3 regions of the Sporosarcina sp. FSL K6-1540 genome follow, and region 2 is predicted to be linked to each of the others. Evidence: riboswitches for the same ligand, from Rfam matches in the RefSeq annotation. Region 2 holds a riboswitch; each other region holds the start of a gene.
The links. A riboswitch is a leader RNA that binds a small molecule or an ion and turns the genes downstream of it on or off. The one in region 2 is predicted to bind cyclic di-GMP.
Positions count from the first base shown of each region.

Region 1: it holds a riboswitch for cyclic di-GMP, as region 2 does, so the genes downstream of both, MKY15_RS19300 (response regulator) here and MKY15_RS14355 (HAMP domain-containing methyl-accepting chemotaxis protein) in region 2, are expected to answer to the same signal.
Region 3: it holds a riboswitch for cyclic di-GMP, as region 2 does, so the genes downstream of both, MKY15_RS04285 (ATP-binding protein) here and MKY15_RS14355 (HAMP domain-containing methyl-accepting chemotaxis protein) in region 2, are expected to answer to the same signal.

Region 1 is NZ_CP152018.1:4,099,517-4,102,804, reverse strand. Features, by position in the region: gene MKY15_RS19310 (hypothetical protein) at 1-150, shown strand, start outside; gene MKY15_RS19305 (collagen-like protein) at 320-799, opposite strand; gene MKY15_RS19300 (response regulator) at 1,713-2,030, opposite strand; cyclic di-GMP riboswitch class I at 2,112-2,197, opposite strand; gene MKY15_RS19295 (hypothetical protein) at 2,411-2,809, opposite strand; gene MKY15_RS19290 (hypothetical protein) at 3,106-3,288, shown strand, end outside.
Region 2 is NZ_CP152018.1:3,028,193-3,031,480, forward strand. Features, by position in the region: gene MKY15_RS14350 (S66 peptidase family protein) at 1-527, shown strand, start outside; cyclic di-GMP riboswitch class I at 1,089-1,174, shown strand; gene MKY15_RS14355 (HAMP domain-containing methyl-accepting chemotaxis protein) at 1,285-3,024, shown strand; gene MKY15_RS14360 (3-oxoacyl-ACP reductase family protein) at 3,024-3,288, shown strand, end outside.
Region 3 is NZ_CP152018.1:960,849-964,136, forward strand. Features, by position in the region: gene MKY15_RS04280 (CalY family protein) at 245-859, opposite strand; cyclic di-GMP riboswitch class II at 1,458-1,539, shown strand; gene MKY15_RS04285 (ATP-binding protein) at 1,592-2,800, shown strand; gene MKY15_RS04290 (response regulator transcription factor) at 2,800-3,288, shown strand, end outside.

The sequences.
Region 1 (3,288 bases), 1.1 Mb from region 2:
CTGGTATCTGGGATAATACCGGATAGGAATTTATTGAATATTGCATTCATTTGTAATGCAGCGAACATGTTGAAGTTTGTCGGTGCGCAAATTAGAATCGTTTGTTTGTTTAAGGAGGCATCGACTTGTTTAATTGAACCGGTAAATTAAAACGACCAATCCGAATAGGGAAAGGTCGATTTGTTTTTGAGTTTCTTCTATGGATAGTAATTACTTCCGACTTTTCACCTCTATTTTTAGAAGTTTTGCATCAGGTGATTGTTGAAGCCTGTATTAAAATCCAGTGAAACCAAGATGTTTTATACCGAATAATTTCTACCTAAGCATTGGGATTCAACATCTTAATGACAATAGAAGCATTTACATTAGCTTGTGTACCACCTATCACAGACGCAAGACCAACTGCTGCAGCAGAAGAATGATTTCGAAGGGTAAGAACATCGTTGGCTACTATGGCAATAATAGCCTGCCCGTTGTTTTGCTGAGTGCCAGCACCTGAACCATAGACTGTTCCGGGAACCAGCGATCCATTTAAAAACAGTGCAAATTGGTTAGGTTCCGTACCTGATACAGAGAAAGTAACCTCGTAGTCTCCCGGAACGTTAATCATAATTTGAGAGGTTCCAAGGGTATGCACAATTCCAGGTGTCATTAATCCATTTGAATCAAACAAAACATCAGCTTCTATAGGTACCGTTTGAGGAGTTAGATTGTAAATATACCCGTATTCGCATAACCCGCATGTGGCTCCGATAGTACTAGTGGAGCCAGCCTGCCCGATAGCCCTAATTGGCCCCATGAACACTCTTGGTACTCTACATATATTTTTGCAAGAACATGGACTGATGTGACATTTACTACATTTACGATTAGAGAAGTGGTTATTAAAATTCATTCTTTCACCTCCATCTGTAGTATCCTATTCTTGCAAAAGAGGAAATGAAGGGCAAACACCTTGTTGATTACTAAAAAAGAAATAGACAAGAGATTGATCCTGGTGAAACTGAAGAAATGTGTGATAAAGTCAACCACTTGTTTGAAAAGCTGGGAAATGAAAAGTGAGTAAAAAAACAGCCACCAACTCGATTGAGAAGGTGGCTGTTATTATGTTATAAGTCGTGCGCCTGTCCGCATTTAATGTGTCCCCCTGAATGTCCCCCAACCACACGAATTCAAAAGATTTCCTACGACTTTACTTTAACGGCGTGGCATAGTCGATTAGTACCTGGATGCTGAAACTATCATATTATCACACCTGCAGAACGTACGTACGAAACGGCTGATTAGTCTAGCACGAAATAATTCATAGTAGCAACAATGCTTATGCCTCAAGGCTTATGAGGGGTTTAAATGAAAACAATCTCCAAATATTCCACCAATTTGAAAAGTGAATGTGTCACTGTAGGCTTTCGCTAATTTGACTTCGAGGTTTTTAAATGAGTGGCCATCCCGTTACAAGGTTGTGGTGTACGAGCCATTGTTGCAGCGGGAGTTGTATGAGAAAAGGCAAGAGGCTTGGAAGTTATGGCGACAGTAATGACCTCGTTTGAAGGATGGACATTCATTATTTTGACTTTGTTAATCGCGTTAGGATTTTATTAAATTGGTTGGATGCATGGGCGGGGGAAGTGATGGAGTAAACACGAATTGTACATTTAAGATGAAAAAAAGACCGTAATTTCTTGGTCTTTTATGTTAGTGTACTATGTTTTTCAATAGATTTTATTTAATTGGGTAATAAGTCCATCAAAAAAAGGCTTCACGATAAAATCTGCGGCTCCATTTTCTAAAGCCTCAATTATTAAATCTTGAGTCCCTAAGGCTGAGCACATAACAACACGAGCATTGGGGTTTATTTTCTTAATTTCTTTTAGCGTAGCGATACCGTTCATATTTGGTAAAGTGATATCCAATAAAACGATATGCGGGAAGTGTGATTTATAAAGAGGCACAGCATCTTCTCCACTCCCAGCTTCAGCTACGACATAATAACCGTTACTTACGATAATCTTTCTTAATAGATTTCTCATGAATTTTGAATCATCTACGAGCATTACTGATTTATTGAAAATGATCCTCATCCTTTTTAACAAGTGATAGAAAGCAATACACTTGGTAACCGGCTACCATTACAAATAGTTGTATTAGGCCCTTGGCTTTGCGTCCTTACCTTTCGATAAGTTTGCCTATATACAAACTAACATACTTTGATAGAACAATCTTATGAAAGAGTCTAATACAAAGGAGTAGTAGGCAAATAGGTGGGTTATTAACATGTGCTGTCCGAAAAGAAAAGACCACTGATTAAAAATAATCAGCAGTCTTTATCACAGTCATCTTGAGATTTATGCCCGGAAATTTCGAACAACCATTGTTAATCCACGTTTTTCAAAATTATTGTCGCTTTCTCTTACCTATCAAAGCTACCTAAAATCATAAAATCTACAAGAATTCCACTCACTGGATTTTCTGAACCTAATACATTAATTCCTAGTACTACTATACTACTATTATTTGTGACATTAGCAGAGACGAATTTTGCAGCAACATTCTTTTCTCGCATTTGTACTCTCGGTCTTGCATTTATCGAAGGATTTGTAGAATATACGCTTGATACAGCATAGTCAATAGTTGTTAATAATGGAATACCATTAGATAATCCGTTTTCTGTGAAATAAAGTGTGGCTATACCATTTGCGTCAGATGTAGCTTGCCCATAAACAATCCGCTTTACTTTTTTTGGATTGGACTCTCCTGCCTTAAACACTTGAAGAGCTGTTGGTGCCATTAAAACAAACTCAACGCTCATAGCTATTCTCCCTCTGTAATACTTTGATATCTATTACAAACAACAACATTGATTAAATGTATGACTGGCTATACCTTAATATTCTTTATGCTTTTTATTAGCTTATTACATTCAATGTTCCTTGAGGATTCTTGCTTTTTTGCAAAGTGAAAATGCAGTGAAAGCCATCAAAATGTAGTACGCAGTTCGACCAAAATATGTAGCAGATGTGATGGAAACTTATTAAACTATTTTATTGCGAATGTAATAAAAACGAGCATTAAGGCTTGGTAGCGGTGAACGTGGAGGAAAACGACTTGAAGACAACTCCTTATAAAAAGGCAACAGAAATGTATATCGAAGTCATTGTAGCGGAAAGTGTGGATGAAATTCTAAACGAGGCCGAACCGAATCTACGGACTAAAGAATATGCATTTATGAAATTCATGAATGCGCCTAATACGCAGGATCACACAGATAGGGATTTATTACAGGAATTT
Region 2 (3,288 bases):
TGAAAGAGACAGAGCTACCTTATGAAGTGCCAATGTCTCCATTTTGGTCTGATGAGCCTGTGAACTGGTTAGAAAAAACGACAGAGAAAACGCTTTTTAATAATAAGTGGGTGACTGGACATAGTGGTGTTGCAGAAGGACGATTAATAGGTGGCAATGTGAATTCGATGTATGGATTTATTGGCTCTTCTTATTTCCCTACAATTAAACAAGGCGATATTTTATTAATTGAGGATTGTATGAAAAATGCCTCAATTGTTGAGAAGAATTTTGCAATGCTAAAAGTGCAAGGTTTTTTTGATAAAGTTGCTGGTATTATTTTAGGTAAACATGAACAGTATGATGATTTAGGTACTGGCAAGCAGCCATTGGACTTACTGATAGAGCAATTAGATGGGATGGATATTCCCATTTTAGCTGAGTTCGATACGTGCCACACCCATCCAATGCATCCATTAGCTATTGGCAAACGAGTGAAGTTAGATACAGGTGCCAAAAAAGTATTTTGCACGGAAAAATGGTTGTGAAATTTTCAGTATCTAAAACTTTTGTTTAACAGAAATAGAAATAATTTTTGACGATAAGCAATAACAACAAATTGATTATTGAAATGTTGAATTATGTAATTTGTTGTTTATTGCACCAAATGGACAGGTTAGTGGAAAAAAGTAAAAATGCTCAATAGTAAAAGGGCAAGATAGATCTGATGAAACAGGATAAACAAATAGATAGGTCGAGCAAGCTATTCGCATTTTTATATAGCGTTTTCATAGCAGCACCTTTCTATAGCATATCAGGCATTGCTTCTTACCTGGAGGAATAAAGGTTGAAGTTGCCAGAAATGAGAATACTTTTGATATTGAAATTTCCAGCAATGCTATCCTTGAAAAGAATTTGATGTAACAATTTAAAACAGCGGAAAATAAATATGGTCGGGGGAGTAAAGGCACTATTTTTCTTTTTTAACCAATGACTATATACTAGTTTGGGTGTTTTGAAAGCAGGACATTAAGCGGTGTCACTATACTACTCTATGAATCTTTTGGTACTTCATATTGCCATCTATTAGACTATGTGGTATATTTTTTGATGGTTATAGGCAAACCTACTGAAAAGTAGGGACGCAAAGCTACAGGTCTAAAGTAATTATTACTATGACGGCTGAGCTGCTCAAGAAACGCTAGATAATAGTCTAGTTTTTTTATTTGCCTATTTCATTGTGAAATGGGCCTTTTTTTATGTGTAAAGAAAGATACAAAAATTGAAGAGGAGGAAATAATTATTATGCGTTTTTTTAAAAACATGTCATTAAAGTATAAGCTTTTACTTACAGTTTCTATTATTGTTTTAGCACTTTTTACTGTTCTAACGACACAAAGTATTTCTCAATTGAACGGCCAGTTAGAAAATGACCTAGAACAAGAGTTAAAAAGTGTTGGCTTATTGACAGCCATGAACCTAGATTCCAAAGATATAGATGGTCTATTGAAAGTTCAAGGGGAAGACGATCCTGAATTTTTGAAAATGCAAAGTACCTTGGATGGCATAAGGGAAGAACAGGGAATCATGTTTTGGAGTTATATATGGGAGATGGAGGATAATGGTGTCACTCCTATCGGCTATACGGAAAATTTGAATGAAGCGTATGAAGCGGGGGAATTGTTTACTGATCTTGCTCCTGTCCATGTAGATACTGCAAAGCTCGCAATTAAAAATGATCAATCAGAGGTAACAAGCATTTTTGAGGACTCATTCGGATCATGGCGAACAGTTTTCAGCCCTCTTAAAGATGAAAGTGGAAATACAATTGCAGTGTTAGGAATTGATTATTCTGCGGATTATATTGATACCATCATTAAAAAAAGTGTTACAAAACAGATTATTATTGCAGTAATCGGAATTTTAATCTTATTAGTATTGCTGTATTTTACAATTGATCGGCTTCTATTACCACTTAAAAAAGTGGTCATTGTTGCAGACCAAGTGGCAAATGGAGAATTGAACGATGTTGATCTCCAGATTACAAATGATGAAGTTGGACAACTTTCACAATCGATAAAAACAATGGTTTCAAATTTGCAACATGTCATATTAAACATTAGAAATACATCTGATCACGTTGCATCATCAGCCAATCAGCTAACTATGAATGCGACAGAATCGTATATTAGTTCAACAAACGTTTCGAAAGAAATGAAGAATATCGCTCAAAATGCTGAAACTTCTTTGGTGATGACTGAAGAAACAGCAGCTGCAATGGAAGAAACAGCAGGTGGCATACAACAAATCGCTGATTCAGCCAATACGGCTTCTGAATCGTCTCTGACAGCCTCAATTGCTGCTGAACAAGGAAATAAGGTTGTCCAACAGGTGATTGATCAAATGCAATTAATTAATACATCTGTAGAACAAATAGAGGAAACTATTAATGGTTTACATGCTAATTCTAATAAGATTAGCGACATTGTGAACATTATTACTGCTATAGCAGAGCAAACAAATTTGTTAGCACTAAACGCTGCTATTGAAGCAGCCAGAGCTGGTGAGCATGGTAAAGGATTTGCTGTCGTTGCAGATGAAGTAAGGCGTTTAGCTGAACAATCATCTCAGTCGGCTAAAGAGATTTTCCAACTAATTCATATGATTCAAACGGATTCTAATGCCTCTGTAACCGTGATGGAAAAAGGAAAAGAAGACGTAAGAGTGGGAATGGATTATACGAATGAAGTAGGCGAGATATTTAAAAGGATTGTACAATCTGCAGATGAAGTCGCAGATCAAATCCGGGAAATTTCTGCTGCATCTCAAGAAATTTCTGCATCCTCTGAAGAAGTAGTCGCATCCGTTAATAATATTAAGAAAACATCTCAACAATCTACCGAGTTTTCATTGAATGTCTCACAAGCTACACAAGAACAATTGGTGTCGATGCAAGAAGTGAAAGAAGCATCTGCTTCATTAGGCCAAACTGCGGAGAAGCTGCAGTCCCTAATTACAAACTTTAAATTGGAGAGTGAAGATTAATGGATTTAAAGCTTACCGGTAAAAATGTTCTCATTACAGGCTCTAGTATGGGGATAGGCAAGGCAATTGCTTTAGCTTTTGCTGAACAGGGAGCAAATATTCTAATAAACTATATTGGCAGCGATCAAGAGGCGGAAACAGTTCGTCTACAAGCGAAGGACCATGGCGTGAATGCACTAAAATATTGTGCGGATGTATCTGACTCTAAACAAGTGCAGGATATGTTTCAGTATATGGACAACCAGCTAGGAGCAATAGATATTC
Region 3 (3,288 bases), 2.1 Mb from region 2:
AAATAACATATGAGTGCCAATTTTAAAGTCAGAAATGGACCTTGATGCTTTTTCCTACGTTTGCGCCTTCGGCTGGTTTTCAACCTGATCCCGCCTTTCGATTTTTTACCACTGGATTTTTCTTACGTATATTCCTCAAAACATAAAATCGAGTTATATGTTGAGAAATATATATAAGGAAGAGCATTGGTTGATTGATGAAATAAAAGGAAGGAGGAGAAGTGCTCTCCTCCCGGGATATATGTTATTTCTTTTCCCCTTTTGTCTGCTGTGCATCAAATGTCCATTTAAGCTCTAAAGAATCACCTTGGAATTCGTTTTGATCTTTGTCGTTCTCGACAAATTCGAATTGTACGGACAGCGTGTCAGAATTGCCGGCTTTTAAACCGCCTTTTTCTTCAAGGTATGGGACAAAGACTTTATTTGCAACGGCATCTGGTGTCATACCCTGTAACTCAGCAAGAGTTGTTTGGTAAACCACGTTGTCCAGTCCAGTCCACGGTCCCGTGATTGATTTATCGTGGTTCCACATGAAGTTAACTCGGATATGACTTCCAAAGTTTTCTACATTATCACCATTTTTGTCTGTTACTGAATACTCTGTCTTAAGTAATACCTTGGATATGTCGAGTGTGCCGTCATTTTTCAATGTAAAATCACGATTCATCCAGTCACCAGGCTTAATGTTTTTTACATCGATAATTGTTTCAGGCTTTAGTGATAAATCCAGTGTACCGGCAGCGAATGTATTCGTGCTTGTTTCCACATCGTTGAAATAAGCATATGTTCCTCCACCGATCATACTTACAGCCAATGCCCCAGTTGCGATACCCATTGCTAGCTTCTGTTTAATACCCATTTTTAATTTCCTCCAATTAGTTTGTATTTTTTCGCTTTTATTGAATGCTTGTTCTTTGTTCTTCCCTGCGACTTGGAAGAAATTATTTTCTTCTTCGTTCTAAGGTATGAGTTCATTTTCACCTGATAAAGTAGCCTTGATTGCATGCACCATTTTCATAGTTTGGCAGCTGTTGTGATCCTTGACACCCCTTTAGTAGGTGTCATACTTTTTCATGGAAATCTCCTCCAATGCTTTTTTCGGCTCGTTACCATTTTTGTAACTACTTTTAGTATAGGAGTATTCCTAGCGGGCATCCTCACTCTAAAGAGTGATTTTCTGATATCGATTGTCTACTTCGATTTTCTACTTTAGTGTAGGGTCGGTGCACTTTTGTACCAGTTCACTTCTACTTCTGTTAATGAATAGCTCACTCGGAAGTAATAGCTCTATCTTATAGAAGTAACCTTTAATATTGATTTACTGATAGGTAACAAGTAACTGAAAAGTCTTAATTCGCTAAAATACAAGTTAATAACAAAAAAAAAGAACCTCTTCAACCGCAGGAGATGACGTCATATTCAATGTAATTTGGTTATACTGAACTATATAAAAGAATATAATTTACGGAAACTGTGAAATACATCCTCTATATGGGCACCTTGGATGTATGGAGTTATTGGTGCAACCGACCTAATTACACTTGGACATTATGTTCAAGTTGATTGGGTTTTTATTATGAAATGAGAGGGTGTGACAAAAATCAGAAAGATTCTAGCTGATATATTAGAAGGATACACTCAGAAAGCTTCTGCTTTGGATTTGGTACAAGCATGCGCTACTAATAAACCAATCGAAACGAATGATACCTATCTAGATACATTGAAGCACGGTATATCGCTGTACCACCTAATGGATAATTCAAGCCCTCAAATTATAATGAATGAAATAATGGCAGCTATCATCAAGCTTACACATAGTGGAGAAGCATTCTTTTGGTTGACCGACGTAAATCATCAAAATAGCTACCTAACATCTTCTACGAGTAATCCCCACATTGAAACTAGCCTAAGAAAACAATGGAATACTATACGCCTGGAGAAAGAACTGTTTGTCAGTAAGATTAACGAGGATTGGTACGGTATGAAAGTAATTAGAACCTCCACTACTACCGGTGTGATTGGAGTTAAGATTTCCGGTTCAAGTGAGTCTAGAGAAACATTGCTCTTTAATCGCCCATTTGAGTTTTTAGCCGAACTTAGTGAAATAATGCTCGAAAGAATTCATACAGATTCAATGAAGGAGCAAATGATTGTAATTAAGGAGCAGAATCGTATCTCCAATGAAATTCACGACAGTGTTTCACAAAGATTGGTCGGTATTGTATATTCTCTGCACAGTTTACAAACAAAAAGTAAAGGCATGACAAGTACTGAGTTGAATGATGAATATCAATTTCTTTCACAATCTGCCAACACTACACTAAAGGAACTACGGTTGGCTATTTACGGTCTCAACTCGACGAAGAATGGTGAAAAGCCTTTTCTAGTCCAGCTGAAGAATTATTTGGACGAGTATGCACGGTTAAGTGATATACGAATTGATTATCAGATAACGGGTGATGAAGCTTTACTATCAAGCGAACTAAAACAAGCAATCTATAGAATTATTTGTGAAGCTTGCGGAAATGCCGTTCGCCATGGCCAGTGCACGGCTATTGAACTCAGATTATCTATACTGGACGAGAAAACTGTATTGGAAATTCATGATAATGGAATCGGAATTAATTCGCACATTTCCGAAGGCCAGCAGGAAAAAGGAATCGGTCTTTTCAATATTAGACGTCTTGTAAGTACTTTTGCAGGATCGTTTTTGATAAATGGATTACACGGGATAGGGACAGAAATACAAATCGAAATTCCAACCGCAAAAATACTTGAGAAGGTCCAGGTGATTGGCTAATGCAAATTGTTATTGTCGATGATCATCCATTAGTAAGAAAAGGATTAACATCTATCCTTACTATAGATGGAGCAATTGAAATCCTAGGTGAAGCAGCAAATAGAAAGGACGCGCTAACTCTATTCCATGACACTATACCTGATTTGGCTATAGTGGATCTTCGCTTAGCTAATGAATCCGGTTTGGAATTAATTACAGAAGCGAAACAACAAGGAATAACCTGTAAATTTGTTGTGCTAACTTCATCGACGGAAGAGCACGACTTTAAACAGGCAAAAGAAATAGGAGTCGATGGCTATATATTAAAAGAGGCATTACCTGAAGAACTGATCCATGCCCTCGGAGTTATCGGCAGAGGTAGAAAGTATTATGATCCAGGGGTGTTTGATTTGGTGATAAAATCGAAGGAAAGCCCTTTTGAAAATGATAGGCATATCGAACAGCTAACACCGAAGGAAAAGGAGATCTTACTCGAACTCGGGATGGGC